Regions from separate parts of the Kluyvera chengduensis genome, predicted to be linked through region 3. Evidence: predicted binding sites of a transcription regulator. Region 3 holds the regulator's gene; each other region holds the start of a gene.
What was found. The regulator PurR, encoded in region 3, represses purine synthesis genes. The targets are predictions, from matches to a motif close to CANGCAAACGTTTGCNTG.

Region 1: pyrC (dihydroorotase) is a predicted target of PurR. The motif match lies at 1,966-1,983, and genes of this name have one in related genera.
Region 2: tusA (sulfurtransferase TusA) is a predicted target of PurR. The motif match lies at 2,594-2,611, and genes of this name have one in related genera.

What each region holds. Positions count from the first base shown of each region.
Region 1 covers NZ_JBIQOI010000002.1:539,204-545,571, reverse strand. The annotation lists gene bssS (biofilm formation regulator BssS) at 13-267, opposite strand; gene dinI (DNA damage-inducible protein I) at 549-794, opposite strand; gene pyrC (dihydroorotase) at 866-1,912, opposite strand; gene ACH1XZ_RS08270 (lipoprotein) at 2,178-2,738, opposite strand; gene tatE (twin-arginine translocase subunit TatE) at 2,947-3,168, opposite strand; gene rimJ (ribosomal protein S5-alanine N-acetyltransferase) at 3,516-4,100, shown strand; gene ACH1XZ_RS08255 (YceH family protein) at 4,111-4,761, shown strand; gene ACH1XZ_RS08250 (Gfo/Idh/MocA family protein) at 4,767-5,690, shown strand; gene murJ (murein biosynthesis integral membrane protein MurJ) at 5,916-6,368, shown strand, end outside.
Region 2 covers NZ_JBIQOI010000010.1:10,336-16,703, forward strand. The annotation lists gene ACH1XZ_RS19605 (MFS transporter) at 1-1,159, shown strand, start outside; gene ACH1XZ_RS19610 (DcrB family lipoprotein) at 1,193-1,750, opposite strand; gene ACH1XZ_RS19615 (7-cyano-7-deazaguanine/7-aminomethyl-7-deazaguanine transporter) at 1,823-2,488, opposite strand; gene tusA (sulfurtransferase TusA) at 2,671-2,916, shown strand; gene zntA (Zn(II)/Cd(II)/Pb(II) translocating P-type ATPase ZntA) at 3,015-5,225, opposite strand; gene ACH1XZ_RS19630 (lysoplasmalogenase) at 5,304-5,930, opposite strand; gene ACH1XZ_RS19635 (DUF2500 domain-containing protein) at 6,070-6,368, shown strand, end outside.
Region 3 covers NZ_JBIQOI010000002.1:111,409-117,776, reverse strand. The annotation lists gene cfa (cyclopropane fatty acyl phospholipid synthase) at 1-405, opposite strand, end outside; gene punC (purine nucleoside transporter PunC) at 703-1,896, opposite strand; gene punR (DNA-binding transcriptional activator PunR) at 2,010-2,921, shown strand; gene purR (HTH-type transcriptional repressor PurR) at 2,940-3,965, opposite strand; gene cydH (cytochrome bd-I oxidase subunit CydH) at 4,261-4,350, shown strand; gene ACH1XZ_RS06140 (MFS transporter) at 4,511-5,677, shown strand; gene sodB (superoxide dismutase [Fe]) at 5,759-6,340, opposite strand.

The DNA of each region.
Region 1 (6,368 bases), 430 kb from region 3:
AAAGTATCAGCATTAATGCCTGCGATACTCATTGACCTGGTAATCGCCAGACTCAATTTTGGCAATCCCGGCTTCCAGTATGGAAATAAACTGACGTGCGACATCGGTGGTTAGCCACAGGGTCTGGCCAACTTCAGCTTCTTTATTGCTCGATTGATTGGGGTCTTGGTAGTGCAGGCGCAGCATCATGGCATCGTAGCTATCAACGGTGCTGATGTCCCATCCGACGAGGGGATGGGTCTGGATGACTTCATTATTCTTTTCCATCATAACCCCTTCTTCATGTGTTAAAAGGCAACAACTCTCGAGGTTTAATGCAATTTTTTGTGAAGCTTTATCAGTATACAACAATTCAATAAATACTCGAGAATTGAAATCAAAAGCAACATAAATTCCTGAATAGACCGGCTGTTCGCACAATAAACAACCATATTGTTCATTGTTTTTGCAGCTAATCTAAAAGATGGGGATGAATGTGAAAATAACAAGCAGAAAAGAACGAAAAAAAGCCGGGGCGACCCGGCAAAAACACAATGAGGGAGCAAATATTAATCGGTGATGAACCAGTCGTCCGCACTCTCCCAGGTTTCCTGGAGGATCTCGCTGATGCGGTCTTTATCTTCTTTAATGCCGCCGATGACGGAGAGGTTGTTATTGGCCGCGTAGCGCACGCTGACGGTGCCTCCGCTATCCGGAAATTGGTCGTTAATACGGCGGGAAAGTTCGTCTGCCAGCGCATCTAGCGCCCCTGCAGGCAGTGCAGTGGTTTTTGCAACGGTAACTTCAATACGCATAATTGCCCCCTGTATAATATACTGTATATTTATACAGTTACCTTGCGGCTTTTACAACAGGGGGGGCGAAATTATTTTTTCACCGTCCAGCGCAGCGTTTCACCGGCCAGGAACGGCACCAGCGTATCGTCGCTGAGGGTGATGGTTTCGGCAACCTGGCTCTCTTCGCGTACCAGTTCGACATAATCTTCGTTCACCGGCAGGCCGTAGAAGCGCGGGCCGTTCAGGGAACAGAAGGCTTCAAAGTGCTCCAGCGCATTCATCTCTTCGAACACGGTAGCATAGCTACCCAAAGCCGTCGGGGCGTTGAAACAGCCTGCGCAGCCGCAGCTTGCCTCTTTGCGATGACGAGCGTGTGGGGCGGAGTCGGTGCCAAGGAATGCGCGGGTAAAGCCGCTGGCGACCAGTTCACGCAGCGCCTGCTGGTGAATGTTACGCTTCAGGATAGGCAGGCAGTACAGGTGAGGGCGAACGCCGCCAACCAGCATATGGTTACGGTTGAACATCAGATGCTGAGGGGTAATGGTGGCGGCAATCAGTTCGTTACCGTCGCGCACGTATTCCGCCGCATCTTTGGTGGTGATGTGTTCGAAGACGACCTTCAGGCCCGGCAGGCGTTGGCGCAGTGGTTCCATCACGGTGTCGATAAAGCGCGCTTCGCGGTCGAAGATATCAATCTCCGCGTGGGTGACCTCACCGTGCACCAGCAGCGGCATACCCAATTTTTCCATGCGCTCAAGCACTGGCATAATCGCATCGGTGCTGGTGACGCCGTGGCTGGAGTTAGTGGTGGCATTCGCTGGATACAGTTTTGCTGCGGTGAATACGCCCGCGTTAAAACCGCGCTCCAGCTCGTTTGGGTCGAGGGTGTCGGTTAAGTAGCAGGTCATCAGCGGCGTGAAGTTGTGCCCGGCTGGCACGGCGTCAAGAATGCGCTGGCGGTAGGCGATAGCCGCATCCACGGTGGTAATTGGCGGAACCAGGTTCGGCATGATAATCGCGCGGCCATACAGCTCACTGGTATACGGGACAACCGTTTTCAGCATCTCGCCATCGCGAAGATGGATATGCCAGTCGTCTGGGCGGCGAATTTTCAGAACTTGCGGTAATGCGGTCATTTGAGGCTCCGGCTGGTGGGATATCAGTCATTTTTTGCCGGGCACTAAGGATAAGCGTAAACGTTTTCCTTTGCATCCTTTTCCGTAAAATTTGTTTGTGAAAGCGGAGATGAACGTGGAGGCGCTGTTGCGCTACCTGTCAGTTGTAGGCCGGATAAGCAAAGCGCCATCCGGCAATGTGCCATAGTGTGCCGGATGGCGCTTTGCTTATCCGGCCTACAGTGAACAGTCTGGCAATTTAGGTACCACTAAATACAGTGGAACCTTAGTCAGTGAACGGGATAATAATTTCGCCTGGTTTAACCTCAATGCCTTTGGCGAATTTCTTCGCCAACGCTTCACCCTGGCTGGCATCTTCCTTCAGCACGTAGGCCGGTTGCTTATTGAAATACGTACGCAGCGACTGGTTAAGATAAGGGATCAGCGTTTGCACCACCGTTTGCATTTTCTCCGGGGTCACTTTCGCATCCTGGATCTCCATCTCCTGCAGATAGATAGCACCTTGTTCCTTGTTGAACACCGGTAGTGCTTTCAGCGTCAGAGCGATATTCGCTTTCTGGCTACCGAAAAGGGAATTCATATCCAGCTTGGCATCGCCGCTCAGCGTTACTTTGTTCGGTTCTTCACGCCCAATGGCGCTGGAGAGGTTGCTCAGGACGATATGGGCATCGGCAACGCCGGGCACGCCAATATCCTTAGAGAAATTATTCCGCTTCTGTAAAGCCTGATTAATTTCCTGCTCGCTGACGGAATACTGCGTGAGTTGATTGCAGCCAACCACCAGGCCGCTGACGATCAGTGCGGCAATAACAAACAATTTTTTCATGAGGTTCCTCAAGGTGAAGCGTTCTGTGCATCCTGACATAAAGCAGCATACCCTGTCAGTATGACTCTGACAGCGGAAAATACTGAAAGTGCCGTAGCGTAGGCATCCGGGACCACGTTTTAGTGGTAGAAAACACCTATTTTTACTGCAGAACGCTCACTCCGCACCCGGTTCTTTTGTTGCGTGTAGCACCAGAAGCGCGCACGTATCAAGCCTGCTTGTCTTTCGCGCCAGCGGTTTCGCCTGACGCTTTCTTCTCATTGAGAAAATCCGCATCGTTTACGGCGCTGTGGTCATCGTTCATGGCTTTTTTAAAGCCTTTCAGCGCTGCACCCAGGTCGGCGCCAAGAGAACTAAGTTTTTTGGTTCCAAACAGCAGAACAACAAGCACGACAATAACCAGGAGTTTGGTGACGCTAATTTCGCCCATGATGGTACCTTGCCAGGAAGTTAAAGAGCCGCTGTTGTGTAATGGCGGCTACGTCATTATTACGTTTGCGAATTTTCGCAAACCAGAGATTAAATTATTTGTCTCTTAATGGCATTGATGGTGCGTTCGACTGACTGATTAATAACCTCACGTATTTACCATGGCCAAGGCAAAGCCGACTGAAGCGATAACATCTTCAATTTGCCGGACTATCTCACTTTTTCTCATATTGCCAGCGGTAGGGCTTTTTTATCACAATGCATCATGACAGATTGTTGTTTTCATTGGTCGTCGTGGGAAGGTACAGTTAAACGACCAGGGTGTACGTCAGGTACAGGAGTAGTGAGATGTTTGGCTATCGCAGTAATGTGCCGAAAGTTCGGTTGACCACAGACCGGCTGGTCGTGCGTCTGATTCACGACCGGGACGCCTGGCGTCTGGCGGATTATTACGCCGAGAATCGGCAGTTTTTAAAACCCTGGGAACCTATTCGGGATGACAGTCATTGCTATCCATCCGGCTGGCAGGCGCGACTGTCGATGATCAATGAGTTTCATAAGCAAGGCACCGCTTTCTATTTCGCCCTGCTCGATCCTGAAGAGAAAGAGATTATTGGCGTGGCGAACTTCTCTAACGTGGTGCGCGGATCGTTCCACGCCTGCTACCTCGGCTATTCCATCGGCCAGAAGTGGCAGGGGCAGGGGATGATGTATGAAGCACTGACCAGCGCTATACGTTATATGCAGCGTACCCAGCATATTCACCGCATTATGGCCAACTACATGCCGCACAATAAGCGCAGTGGCGATCTGCTGGCGCGGCTGGGGTTTGAAAAAGAAGGCTACGCGAAGGACTACTTACTGATTGACGGCGAATGGCGCGATCACGTTCTGACCGCGTTGACCACCCCTCAATGGACTGCAGGTCGATAAGGAGACCCAAATGAAATATCAACTGAGCCCGCTGGAAGCCCGCGTGATTGGCTGCTTGCTGGAAAAGCAGGTCACCACACCGGAGCAATATCCACTCTCCATCAACGGCGTGGTGACGGCCTGTAATCAGAAAACCAACCGTGAACCGGTGATGACGCTCAGTGAAGCGGAAGTGCAGGATCAACTCGATACGCTGGTGAAACGCCACTACCTGCGCACGGAGAGCGGCTTTGGTAATCGCGTGACCAAGTATGAGCAGCGCTTTTGCAACTCAGAGTTTGGCGACCTGAAGCTGTCGACGGCGGAAGTGGCGCTGGTGACGACGTTGCTGCTGCGCGGTGCCCAAACACCGGGTGAACTGCGCGGTCGTGCGCAGCGCATGCATGAATTTGCTGATATGGCGGAAGTCGAAAATACCCTGGAACGTCTGGCTAATCGTGAAGATGGCCCGTTTGTGGTGCGTCTACCGCGCGAGCCGGGCAAACGTGAAAGCCGTTATATGCATCTGTTCAGCGGGGACGTTGACCTTCAGGCGATGACGGCACAAAACGGTGCGCCGGTGGCGGATGAGGGCCTGCTGGCTCGCGTCGAGATGCTTGAAGGTGAGGTCGCCGAACTTAAACAGCGCCTGGATTCACTGCTGGCGCACCTCGGGGAGTAAGCGTTATGGCGAAGATTCGCATTGGTGTGGTTGGGCTTGGCGGTATTGCCCAGAAAGCCTGGCTACCGGTATTGAGTGCCGCCACGGACTGGACGCTGCAGGCCGCCTGGTCACCGGGCAAAGAGAAAGCGCTGAAAGTATGCGAAACCTATCGCCTGCCTTACGCCGACTCGTTGGCCGCGCTAGCGGCGCAGTGCGATGCGGTCTTTGTACACAGCTCGACGGCCTCGCACTACGCGGTGGCGAGTGAGCTGCTGAACGCTGGCGTCCACGTCTGTGTGGATAAACCGCTTGCCGATAAGCTTGACGACGCGGAAAGGCTGGTGGCTCTGGCGGCACGCAAGAATCTGACGCTGATGGTCGGTTTTAACCGCCGCTTCTCGCCGCTTTATCGTGAGCTGAAAAAGCGCGCCGGGGAGATGTCGTCGCTGCGCATGGATAAACACCGCGCCGACAGCATTGGTCCGCACGATCTGCGCTTCACGTTGCTTGATGATTATCTTCACGTGGTGGATACCGCACTGTGGCTGGCGGATGGCAAAGCAACGCTCCATGATGGTGTCCTGCAAACCACCGACGAGGGTCATCTGTTTTACGCCGAGCACCATTTCAGTCAACCGGGGCTACAAATTACCACCAGTATGCACCGTCGTGCGGGCAGCCAGCGCGAGTGGGTGCAGGCGGTGGCCGACGGTGGATTGTTTGAGGTGACGGACATGCGTGAATGGCGCGAGGAGCGCGGTTCTGGCATCGTGACCCGGCCGATTCCAGGCTGGCAGACGACCCTTGAGCAGCGTGGGTTTACCGGCTGTGCGCATCATTTTATTCAGTGTGTGCAGAACCAGACGGTACCAGAGACGGCAGGGGAACAGGCGATAGCGGCGCAGCGAATTGTGGAAGGATTGTGGCGAGAGGCGATCCGCGAGTAGACAATACTGCCCTGTAGGCCGGATAAGCGAAGCGCCATCCGGCAATGTGCTAAATAATGCCGGATGGCGCTTCGCTTATCCGGCCTACGACTCTCCAGAGTAATCCGACACTAACCAGCTGTAACATCTGGCAGTAGCAATTCATCCCGAACCCGGTAGACTAACGCCACTTTTTTAGTGCTCATCCATCGAGCGCTTTAATCCGGGTTGTGGAATCACAAGTTAATGAATCTATTAAAATCGCTGGCAGCCGTCAGCTCGATGACCATGTTTTCACGCGTACTGGGATTTGCGCGTGACGCGATCGTAGCGAGGGTATTTGGTGCCGGGATGGCGACCGATGCCTTCTTTGTGGCCTTTAAGCTGCCAAACCTGCTGCGTCGAATTTTTGCCGAAGGCGCTTTCTCGCAGGCGTTTGTGCCGATTCTGGCTGAATACAAAAGCAAGCAGGGCGAAGATGCCACGCGGGTTTTTGTCTCCTACGTCTCGGGGCTGCTGACGCTGGCGCTGGCGCTGGTCACCGTTGTTGGGATGCTGGCGGCGCCGTGGGTTATCACCATTACCGCACCGGGTTTTGCCGACACCGCGGATAAGTTTGCCCTGACGACCCAACTGCTGCGCATAACCTTCCCCTATATTCTGCTGATTTCACTGGCCTCGCTGGTCGGCGCAATCCTC
Region 2 (6,368 bases), on a different contig from region 3:
CGGTCTGCGCCTCAACCTGCGTATTGTCTCCATCGTTATCTTCAACTTCGCCAGCTACCTCACCATTGGCCTGCCGCTGGCGGTGCTGCCCGGCTATGTCCACGACGTGATGGGGTTCAGCGCCTTTTGGGCGGGGCTGGTGATAAGCCTGCAATACTTTGCCACTCTGCTCAGTCGCCCGCACGCCGGGCGTTATGCCGACCTGCTGGGGCCAAAGCGTATCGTGGTGATGGGACTGTGCGGCTGCTTTCTCAGCGGGTTGAGCTATCTGCTGGCGGCAACGGGCAGCGACTGGCCGCTGGTGAGTCTGGTCCTGCTGTGCCTGGGGCGCGTGATCCTCGGCATCGGTCAAAGTTTTGCCGGTACGGGCTCCACGCTCTGGGGCGTTGGCGTGGTGGGCTCGCCGCACATTGGCCGGGTGATCTCATGGAACGGGATTGTCACCTACGGCGCGATGGCGATGGGCGCGCCGCTCGGCGTGGTGTGCTACCGCTATGTGGGCCTGGAGGGGTTGGCATTGGCGATTATGGCCGTGGCCGCCGTCGCTATCCTGTGCGCGCTGCCGCGCGCAGAAGTGAAAGCCCAAAAGGGCAAGCCGATGTCCTTCCGTGCGGTGCTGGGGCGCGTTTGGCCTTACGGCATGGCGCTGGCATTGGCTTCCGCTGGCTTTGGGGTGATCGCCACCTTTATCACCCTATTCTATGACGCAAAAGGCTGGGACGGCGCGGCGTTTGCGCTCACCCTCTTTAGCTGCGCATTTGTAGGCACTCGTCTGCTGTTCCCGAACGGCATTAACCGCCTGGGCGGTCTGAACGTGGCGATGATCTGCTTTTCGGTGGAGATTGTTGGCCTGCTGCTGGTGGGCGTGGCGGATACGCCGCTGATGGCAAAAATCGGTACCTTCTTTGCGGGGGCGGGATTCTCGATGGTGTTCCCGGCGCTGGGCGTGGTGGCGGTGAAGGCCGTACCGCAACAAAACCAAGGGTCGGCGTTGGCTACCTACACCGTGTTTATGGATTTATCACTGGGTATTACCGGGCCGCTCGCCGGGCTGATGATGGCGTGGATGGGGATTTCGACGATTTACATTGCCGCTGCAGGGCTGGTGGCGGTGGCGCTGCTGTTGGGATGGCAGTTAAAAAAACGGCCCCTGGCGTAAGCACGCGAGAGGCCGTTTAGCGGTCAGCAAAACTTAGTTGATGACCAGCGTATTGATGATTTTCTCAGCGTCAGATTGCGCCTGCTGCTGGTTGTCCGCTGGCAGCGTAACCTGCATCGTCAGCAGCTTGCCATCGATTTTACCCAGTACGACGGAAGAGTACGCGGTCTGCCCTTTTGCAGAGATGATGCTGTCGAGCTGTTGCAGCGTGTGGCCTTTCACCTCGATGGATTTATTGGTCACCACCTGCAGCTGAGGATCGCGGCTGCGCTGCTGATCTTCAAGACGTTTTGCCAACACCGCTAAATCTTCGCTGGTGTCGTCGCCAACGATGACGATGACCGCTTTCATGCCGGTGGCGTCAGAGTAGACGTGCATGTTATTGCTCTGGGTGCCCAGCTTACCGCTCTGGTCGGTCATCCCGGCCGGCAGCGTAAAGCTCAGCTTACCGTCTAACAGATTGATTGCCTGACCTGCGGCATCGCTTGCGGCAGCAGAACCTTGTGCAGGGGTGCTGGTGTCGCTGTTGTCACAGGCAGCAAGGCCCATCACTAGCAGGCCAATACCAGCATATTTCACCAATTTGCGCATTGACATCTTCCTTTCGATAAATAGCCATAACGGCTCATCTGCGTATCTTATCACAACCCGTGTAATGAACTCTCAACCTGGCTGCATCGCTGACAAATCAGATTTATCTGCCAGCTTTTTCAATAGCATATTCAGCAGCACGCCGTACATCGGCAGGAAGAAAACAATGCTGATCAGCACTTTAAAGCAGTAGTCGACGAGGGCGATTTCCACCCAGTGCGTGGCCATGAACGGGTCGGTGCTGCGCCAGAAGGCGATAAAGAAGAATGCCAGCGTGTCGCTGATGTTGCCGAACAGCGTGGAGGCCGTGGGTGCGAGCCACCAGTGGCGACTCTGACGCAGGCGGTTGAACACGTGCACGTCAAGGATCTGCCCCAGGGCATAGGCCATAAAGCTGGCGGCGGCGATACGGGCCACGAACAGGTTAAAGTGCGCCAGCGCGCCGAAACCCTGCCATTCGCCCATATAGAACAGTGACGAAATGACGTAGGAGATCATCAGCGCCGGGGCCATTACCGCGAAAACGATACGGCGAGCCAGCGGTGCGCCAAAGATCCGCACGGTCAGGTCGGTTGCGAGGAAGATAAATGGAAAGCTAAACGCGCCCCAGGTGGTGTGGAAGCCGAAAATAGAGACCGGCAACTGAACCAGATAGTTACTGGAGGTGATCACCAGCAGGTGAAATAGCGATAGCCAAACCAGCGCATGACGGCGCTGTATGGATGTAAAGGGAGTCATATTGTACCTTTTTAGTGGTTGGGGTGAGGGAACCCAATAAGTCTGCAAACCCATTGCAGGGGCGGAATGATACTGCTTTCGCGTTTCATTGCAATGGTTGTTTTTCGCGCAATCGTTAACCTGGTTGCGTTGAGGCAAGGTCAGCGTAAACTAAGCGCGTTTTTTCTGATGATGAGATTCTCATGACCGATTTGTTTTCCAGCCCCGACCATACCTTAGACGCGCAAGGGCTGCGCTGCCCGGAACCGGTAATGATGGTGCGTAAAACCGTGCGGACGATGCCCGTGGGGGAAACGCTGCTGGTGATTGCCGACGATCCCGCCACCACGCGCGATATCCCCGGCTTTTGCCGTTTTATGGAACATGAGCTGATTGCTCAGCAAACCGAGTCTTTGCCGTACCAGTATTTGCTGCGTAAGAGTCATTAGTCGATACCATACCCTGTAGCCCGGCCAAGCGCAGCGCCGCCGGGAATGGCATCGAGCCAACCCGGGGTCGGCGTAAACGCCTCGCCCGGGCTACAGGGTTACGCGCTAAACTTCCCGCGCAGCAGTCGCAGCGCGTTCAGCGTCACCAGCACCGTCGCACCGGTATCCGCCAGCACCGCCAGCCACAGTCCGGTCATACCGAGCAGCGTGGTGATAAGGAAAATCCCCTTCAACCCCAGTGCAATGGCGATGTTTTGTCGGACGTTGGCATGAGTCGCGCGCGCCAGACGAATCATCTGCACCAGCCCGGTCAGGCGGTTATGCGTCAGCGCGGCATCGGCGGTTTCCAGCGCCACGTCGGTGCCACTGCCCATCGCGATACCCATCGCCGCAGCCTTCATTGCCGGTGCGTCGTTAATCCCGTCGCCTACCATCGCCAGCGGGCCTTTGGCGTTCAGCGCTGTTACTTCAGTGACCTTATCGGCAGGCAGCAGGTTGGCGCGATAGGCCATGCCTAACTCATCGGCAATGGCGGCGGCAGCGCGCGGGTTATCCCCGGTCAGAATGATGCCCTGAATGCCCAACTCTCGCAGGCCATCGACCGCCTGACGCGCCTCCTGACGTACCGTATCGCGCAGCGCCACAATCCCCAGTAATGTCTCGCCGCGAGTCACCAGCACCACGGTGTTACCCTGGCTTTCCAGTTGCTGGATCTCAGCCTGATGATCGGGTGCCGGGAACTTGCCTGCTGCGCAGATAACTATGCGCTGCCCGTCGACGCTGGCTTCAATACCCGAACCCACAAGCGTACGTTGCTCAGTGGCTTGAGGAATGGTCAACCCATGCTGCTGGGCTTCGCGTACCACGGCTTGCGCCAGCGGGTGGGTCGAACCTTGTTCCACCGCGGCGGCCAGCGCCAGCAGGGTCTCTTCACTCAGCTCAGCCGTTGGGATAACTGTGGTTACCTGCGGTTTGCCGAGCGTCAGGGTGCCTGTTTTATCAAACGCCATCTGGGTAATGCGACCCAGTTGCTCCAGCGCCGCACCGCCTTTAACCAGCGCACCGTGGCGCGCAGCGGTGGCAAGACCTGAGGTAATGGCTGCTGGCGTCGAGATAACCAGCGCGCACGGACACCCAATCAACAGCAGCGTCAGCCCTTTGTAGATCCACTCCTCCCACGAGGCGGCAAACAGCAGCGGCGGCACCAGCGTCACCAGCAGCGCGACGGCCATAATCGCCGGGGTATAGATGCGGCTGAAACGGTCAATAAAGCGCTCGATAGGCGCGCGACGTTCCTCGGCCTCTTCAATCAGGCGCAGAATGCGGTCGATGGCGCTATCGCCAGGCTTTGAAATAACGCTCAGCTGCACCAGGCGGTCGGCGCTGGTAGCGCCTGCTGGCACGCTCTCGCCCGCGCTGCGCTCAACCGGAATGGATTCGCCGGTTAAGGCGCTTTCGTCAAAGCTGGCGAACGGGGTGATGAGCTTGCCATCGGCAGGCAAGCGCCCACCGGCGGCCACTTCAATCACATCGCCCGGCTGAAGATCCTTCTGGGCGACGATTTCTCGCTGGCCATCACGCACGCGCACGGCGGTGTCTGGCTTCAGCGCCATTAATGCACTCACGCCCTGACGCGCGCGGTTAGCCGCCCAGCCTTCAAGGCGTTCGCCGATTAAGAACAGCAGCAGCACCATCGCGGCTTCCGCCGTCGCGCCGATAAACAGCGCGCCGATGGCCGCGACGCTCATCAGCGTTTCAATGGCGAACCAGCTACCGCTTTTCATCAGGCGCAGCGCCTGGCGGGCGATAGGGTAGAGCCCGACAAGCGTGGTGGCGATAAACGCCAGGTTGCCCAGCGGATGGTTGAACTGCTCCAGACCCCAGCTAATCGCCATCATCACGGCGAGTGCGATAAGCGGTAGGTTTTCCCGCCAGCGCGAAGTGCTCTCCTCGGCCTTTGGTTCGCTGTCGCTACGCAGCGTATAGCCCGCGGCGCTCACGGCTTTCTCCACCTGGGTACGAATGTCGTCATCGGCATCAACCAGCAGTTTTTCAGTGGCGAACAGGACTTTAACCTGCTTCACGCCAGCCACCTGGCTTACTGCGGTTTCGACTTTTCGGGCGCAGGCGGCGCAGTCCATGCCGTTGACGACCCAGCTATAGCGGGCGTCCAGCGTTGGTTCTATTACGGGCTCAGCCGTTGCACATTGGCTTTCGCAGCAGCAGTCGTCCTGCGGCTGTGGCGCAGGCGCGAGCTTAAAGGATGAGAATTGGGGGGCTTTATTGTGACGAGTCTCTGGAGTCGACATCGTATCCTCCGATTAATGATCGTTGCTTCATTAAGCGCAGCATACACTCTGGAGTCGACTCCAGAGTCAAGCGGGAAATTACAGGTAAAGCGCGCGAACGATAAAGAAATGCCCGGCAAAATAGCAGGCGGCATAGATTGCCGTATCTGCCCGGAAGCGGCAGCGATATTTGCTCACCAGCCAGACGATATTGCCTAACAGCAGTAAACCTGCGCCGAAGAAGCCTGAAAGTGCCGTATCCGTCGGGCGCAGGAACCAAAGTTCACCCGCGACCCAGACCATCACCAGCGTCATGCCGATAAAGGCCAGCACCGGTAAACGCATCTCTTCGAGGCGCGTCCAGATAACGGCCAGCCACAGCGCGCCGATAACCAGCAGAATGACTGGTAGCGGCCAGAAGAAGGTGAAGGTCAGCTGTCCGGCAAACCAAATGGTGTACAACAAGTGCGAGAGGAAAAACGCGCCCACGGCGTACAGCATGCGCTGGCGCGGTAATAGCGTTAACGCATCGCCTATCAACGACGCACACAGACCCGCGAGTACGAGGTAGCTGATGGCGTTAAACATTGGCGCTTGCCAGGCGAGAAACAGCAGTAAGATTAGGGTGATAGGTTTGAATGCCCAGCGCTGCCAGGCGGGCCCACGATAGGCGGCATCAACGTAGAGCCAGCCTGAGAAGAATACTGCGATAAACGACCAAAGCATAATAAGTCCCTGTATCTGTTATCTTAATGGGTACTGTACCGCCCGTCCGAATGTCCAGTGTAGTAGCCACAGCCGTCAGATGACAATGGCAGACCGCACCGTTTACTATGATTTGCGTAAATTCTTAAGAGAACCTGAAATGAGCAAGATGCCGCTTTTTTTCATTATAGTCGTCGCCGTTATTGTGGTGGCGGCTTCGTTCCGCTTTGTGCAGCAGCGCCGGGAGAAAATGGACAACGACGCCGCCCCGCTGATGCAAAAACGGGTGGTGGTGAGTAACAAACGCGAGAAGGTGCTGAACGATCGCCGTTCGCGTCAGCAGACGGTGACGCCAGCCGGTAGCGAGATGCGTTATGACGTGAGCTTTAAGCCGGAGCAGGGCGGGATGGAGGTGAGTTTCCGCGTAGAAGCAGAGCAGTATCATCAACTGACGGTGGG
Region 3 (6,368 bases):
CATAAACGGGTCAAGCATACGGCTAAAGAGATCGTTGCCGAGGTCGTAGTGTTCTTTACCGACCTGCCAGGCGCGCTTACGACTTTGTAGGTTAAACAGACGGGCGCCGACAATGCGAAGCGTGTCTTTAATATTGTGAGGGAGTTGCGTTTCTAATCCGGCGCGCAGTACCTTGTCGAAAAAGATATCCAGACGATCGCATTCCCACCAACCGTCCATATAACTTTCGCCAAGACCCAGCGAACCTTCTTGTAAAACACGTTTAAACAAACGCGGATTTTTGACTTGAATATCGCAGGAAGCATTGCCGTTAATTTCAATGCCTGCTCGGCTTAGCAGCTCGCTAACGATACGATACCAGTCGTCATCCGGTACATTTACTTCTTCTATACACGATGAGCTCATAGCTTCTCCATCCCGACCTGATGATCAGAACCTTAAAACAGCGTAGACGCTTTTTATGGGTTTGTGAGAAATCTCACGAAATTCGTGAGCCTGCTATCCGACGTAGCACAGAGGAAGGGAAGAATCCCTTGCCGAAAGCCAATCCATGGTTCAACGGGAAGCTATCCTGCTCCCGCTTAATAAGTTCAATCTATATTATTTATGTGATGCGGATCCAGTATAGGACGCTAAGTTTGTTGATTCAACTAAAAATCTTAGCGCCCTAATCATTTCCTGGGATATTGATATGAATGATGTTTAGGCGTGGGAAGTCGCGTGTTCTACATCGCGCTCAGCGCGGCGCGCGGCCAGCTGAATTTTGTAACCGACGCCAGCAAGCAGCACGGTGACTAGCATGACGCTGGTGGTGGTCAACAGCGGTGTTGCAATCAGCGTAGATACCGCCAGGCTTGCAAGGAAGCACAGCCCTAATTGCAGCGTGTTCTGCAGCGCGGCGGCGCGCCCCGTTGCCTGCGGGAACGGCTTCAGAGCCTGTGCGACGACGATTGGATAAATAGCGCCGTTCGCAATGGCCATCACGCAGAATGGAATCAGCAGGGCGGTCAGTGACGCATTTTCTGCCAGACCTACGGCCCAGGTGCCCACCACGCTCAGCGCGTATATAACCAAAAGCCATGGCAGCATTTGTGCCCCACGCCATTTTTGTAGCGCGGCGCGACAGCCGTAGCCGCCAATCAGGAAGGCGATGGTTTGCGGTACATAGCTCAGGCCAATTACCGTTGGGCTGTAGCCCATCTCATGGAGAATAAACGGCGAACCGGTAAGCCAGGCGAAGAAGCTTGCCGAACAGGCGGCGTAGATAAGCACGTTGCCGCGATAGTCTTTGCTGCGTAACAGACGCATAAAGGTGAGCTTATCTTCGCTCACCGCGTGCTTTTTGTGGGCCGGTTTCAGGCGGAATGCGGGCAGCATCAGAAGCAGCGTGATAATAAACAGCGTGGCGAAAATAGCCTGCCAGTCAAAGTGTGCCAGCAGCCAGCTACCCAGCAGCGGGGCGAGCGCCGGTGATAGCCCAACCAGCGGCATGATGGTGGCAAAAATACGGTTAGTACGCTGGGCCGGATAGTAATCGGTGACCATTGCCTGCCAGGTCACCGCGGCGGCACAGACACCAACGGCCTGTACAAAGCGCAGCACTAACAGCGTGGTGCCATCGCGCACCCACAGCATACCGATGCAGCCGACCGCAAAAATGGTTAACCCCGTCAACAGAATAGGCTTACGACCATAGCGATCCGACAGCGGTCCCCACAACAGTTGTGCGACGGCGAAGCCGGCCAGAAACAGGCTGAGGCTCGCACTAACGGCGGAGGCCGGCGTTTGCAGGTCTTCCTGAATGGCGGCAAAAGCCGGGAGATACATATCGGTGGCCAGAAATCCTAATACGCTCAATCCCGCGAGCCAGACTAAAAATCCTTTCCCAGGTTGCATAAACTTCGCCCTTTTTATCATGAGTAAACGATGCCGCTGAGTGTAGAGAGTGCATAACGGCTTGTGAAACGCTAATATTTGCGTCATGGATTCAAAATATTTGAAGGCAAAAAATGTGGTCTGAATATTCTCTGGAAGTGGTTGATGCAGTCGCGCGCAACGGCAGCTTTAGCGCCGCGGCGCAGGAATTACACCGCGTGCCTTCTGCGGTGAGCTACACGGTACGCCAGCTTGAGGAGTGGCTCGCCGTGCCGCTGTTTGAACGACGTCATCGCGACGTAGAACTCACCCCAGCGGGGGCGTGGTTTTTGAAGGAAGGACGATCTGTTATCAAAAAAATGCAGATCACCCGTCAGCAGTGCCAGCAAATCGCTAACGGCTGGCGCGGACAGTTGGCAATTGCTGTCGATAATATCGTGAAGCCTCAGCGTACTCGTCAGCTCATCGTCGATTTCTATCGGCATTTCAGCGATGTGGAACTGATTGTTTACCAGGAAGTATTCAACGGCGTCTGGGATGCGCTGGCTGACGGTCGTGTGGAGCTGGCGATTGGCGCCACCCAGGCGATTCCGGTCGGCGGTCGATTCGCGTTCCGCGATATGGGGATGCTCAACTGGCACTGTGTGGTTGCCAGCACGCATCCGTTGGCCCGGATGGACGGTCCGCTTAGCGACGACGTGTTGCGCAACTGGCCGTCGCTGGTGCGGGAAGATACGTCGCGATCTCTGCCGAAGCGTACGACCTGGCTGCTTGATAACCAGAAACGTGTGGTCGTACCGGATTGGGCCTCTGCGGAAACCTGTATCTCGGCCGGGCTTTGCGCGGCAATGGTGCCTGGACATCAGGCGCAGCCGTGGCTGGAAAGCGGAGAGTGGGTAGTGTTACAGCTTGAAAACCCGTTCCCGGATGCCGCCTGTTGTCTGACGTGGCAGCAAAGCGAAGCGTCGCCGGCCTTGAACTGGCTGCTGGAGTATCTGGGGGATAGCGAGACGTTAAATGAAGAGTGGTTACGGACACCCGAGTAGGGTGTCCGTGGGTAACGCTTAGCGGCGGTAGTCGCGGAACGGACCGTCGGCTACGGAGCGACGTTCGATGAGACGCGGATGCACCTCAATCGATTGCGACGTCTCGCGCTTGCTGACGATACGATCCATCAGCATATTGAAGGCCGTTTCGCCGAGTGAATCTTTCGGCTGATGAATAGTGGTCAGTGCTGGGGTGAAGAAACGAGAGTTGCGCACGTTGTCATAACCGATCAGCGAAATATCCTGCGGTACGCGTAGCCCCATTTCATCGGCCGCACACAGGGCACCCATCGCCATAATGTCGCCGCCGCAGAAGATAGCGGTAGGGCGCGGATGCTGTGACAGGATTTGTTGCATCGCGCGATAGCCTGACTCAGGCTCAAAGTCACCCTGCACAATCCAGTTGGCTGGCACGTTAATTTGCGCTTCTTCCATGGCCTTCATAAAGCCCGCCAGACGGCCAGCGCCGGTGTTACGCTCCAGAGGACCTGGGATCACGCCAATGTCGCGGTGCCCGCGCTCAATCAAGTAACGGCCCGCGGTGTAACCCCCTTCAAAGGCGTTATCGATAACGGAGTCGGTAAAGTCCGCTTTGGCTTCACCCCAGTCCATCACGACCATCGGGATGTGACGGTACTCTTCCAGCATCGTCAGCAGCGACTCTGGGTATTCAGAGCACATGACCAGCAGGCCATCAACGCGCTTTTGCGCCATCATTGACAGGTAGGCGCGCTGCTTTTCCAGGTTGTTCCAGGCGTTGCCCAAAATTAGGGTATAGCCTTTCTCAAAGCAGTTTTTCTCAACAGCTTCGATAATTTCGGCAAAGTAGGCCGCTTCGCTGCTGGTTGCCAATAAGCCAATCGATTTGGTGTGGTTGACCTTGAGACTACGGGCAACGGCGCTTGGCGAGTAGTGCAGCTCTTTAATAGCCGCCCAGACGGCTTCACGTGTCTCTTCAGCCACAAAACGCGTCTTGTTAATTACATGTGATACGGTTGTAGTGGAAACGTTTGCGCGCTTCGCTACATCTTTAATAGTTGCCATTCCATCTCACTCCAGACCCTGGCCTGCCCCTGATAAAATCGAAAGGAAAACGTTTGCCTTCACACACCCTGACGCAATTTTATGGATTGCGATTCGCCGGGAAAACGATACAGGACGACAGGAGGGGGTCAATGGCCGGTACGCTTATAAATAAGCGTCGAATTTTGACTTATCCTGGCGCAAAGTGGAAGAGCAAAAACCAACATCCTGCTAAAACTGTGAAGATTTTTGCGCAATACTGTGCAAAAATGAGTTAGCTCAGTTTTGCTGTGGAAATAAAAAGGAGAAAAAATTGATGAGTACCGAACTTAAGCTGTCGCTCTCTACCACCGTTATTACGCTGGCGCTGATTGTCGCCGCCGCGTTGACTGCTGTTCTGCACTAATTCCTCTGCGAGGGAGCGTCCGCTCCCTCCTGTTAGATTATTACCTGATTCGCAATAATCTTTTGCTGTTTTGCACACTTCTGTTTTTCTGTGATTGATGTCATGCTTTTGCATTATGTCCTTATGCCGCGTCTGTGGTGCGGCCAATCGGAGCTTAAGCATGAAAATTAACTTCCCCTTACTGGCGTTAGCCGTCGGTGCCTTTGGCATCGGCACCACCGAGTTCTCGCCGATGGGGCTTTTGCCGGTCATCGCTAAAGGGGTGGACGTCTCCATTCCTGCGGCTGGGATGCTGATCAGCGCCTATGCGGTCGGCGTGATGGTCGGTGCGCCGTTGATGACGCTGCTGCTTTCTCATCGTGCTCGTCGTAATGCGCTGATTTTTCTGATGGCGATTTTTACCCTCGGCAACGTGCTCTCTGCCATTGCGCCGGATTACACCACGCTGCTGTTGTCGCGCATTATTACCAGCCTTAATCATGGCGCATTCTTCGGTCTGGGCTCGGTGGTGGCGGCGAGTGTCGTGCCAAAACATAAACAGGCGAGCGCAGTAGCCACCATGTTTATGGGGCTGACTATCGCGAATATTGGTGGTGTGCCTGCCGCGACGTGGCTGGGCGAAACCATCGGCTGGCGCATGTCGTTCCTGGCGACCGCCGGGCTTGGCATTATCGCGATTCTGGGTCTGTGGTTCTCGCTGCCGAAGGGCGGGGCGGGCGAAAAACCGGACGTGAAACGCGAACTGTCGGTGCTGGTGCGTCCGCAGGTACTATCAGCGCTGTTAACCACCGTGCTGGGCGCGGGCGCGATGTTTACACTCTATACCTATATTTCTCCGGTGCTGCGTACCATCACTCACGCCACTCCGGGCTTTATTACCCTGATGCTGGTGCTGATTGGCGTAGGCTTCTCTATCGGTAACTACCTTGGCGGTAAATTCGCAGACCGCTCGGTGAGCGGGACGCTGAAAGGCTTCCTCGGCTTGCTGATGGTGATTATGCTGGCCATACCTTTCCTTGCGCAAACGCAGGTAGGTGCGGCGTTCAGCATGGTGGTCTGGGGTGCGGCAACCTTCGCGGTGGTGCCACCGCTGCAAATGCGCGTGATGCGCGTGGCTCACGAAGCACCAGGCCTTTCTTCCTCGGTGAATATCGGGGCGTTTAACCTGGGTAACGCACTGGGTGCGGTTGCGGGTGGGGCGGTTATCTCCGGCGGTCTGGGGTATAGTTTCGTGCCGGTAATGGGGGCGATAGTGGCGGCTCTGGCGTTACTGGTTGTTTTCCTCGGCGGACGTTCTCGCGGTGAAGAAGCCCTGGCCAGCCAGTAAAAACAAAAACGCAGAAGGTCTCCCTTCTGCGTGATACGAGATAACCCGGCGAAGCGTTGCGATGCCGGGTTATTTTTTTGCTTACGCTGCCAGATTCTTAGCGACGAATTCCCAGTTAACCAGAGCCCAGAAGTGCTCCAGATAGTTTGGACGCGCGTTGCGGTAATCGATGTAGTAAGCGTGTTCCCACACGTCAACGGTCAGCAGCGGCGTCGCGTCGGTGGTCAGCGGGGTCGCTGCGTTAGACGTAGAGACGATAGCCAGGGAGCCGTCGGCTTTCTTCACAAGCCAGGTCCAGCCAGCGCCGAAGTTTTTAACCGCGGCATCGGTGAACTGCGCTTTGAATTCAGCGAAGCTGCCGAAGGATTTGGTAATGGCTTCAGCGACTGCACCGGTTGGTTCGCCACCGGCGTTTGGTGCCAGGCAGTTCCAGTAGAAGGTGTGGTTCCAGACCTGCGCGGCGTTGTTGAACACGCCGCCTTCAGAAGAACGCACGATCTCTTCCAGCGTCTTGCCTTCAAACGCGGTGCCTTTGATCAGGTTGTTCAGGTTAGTGACATAGGTCTGGTGGTGTTTGCCATAGTGATACTCAAGCGTTTCCACGGAAATGTGTGGGACCAGAGCGTCTTTGGCATACGGTAATGCAGGTAATTCGAACGACATTGCTTCTCTCCTTATTATATTTGTACAC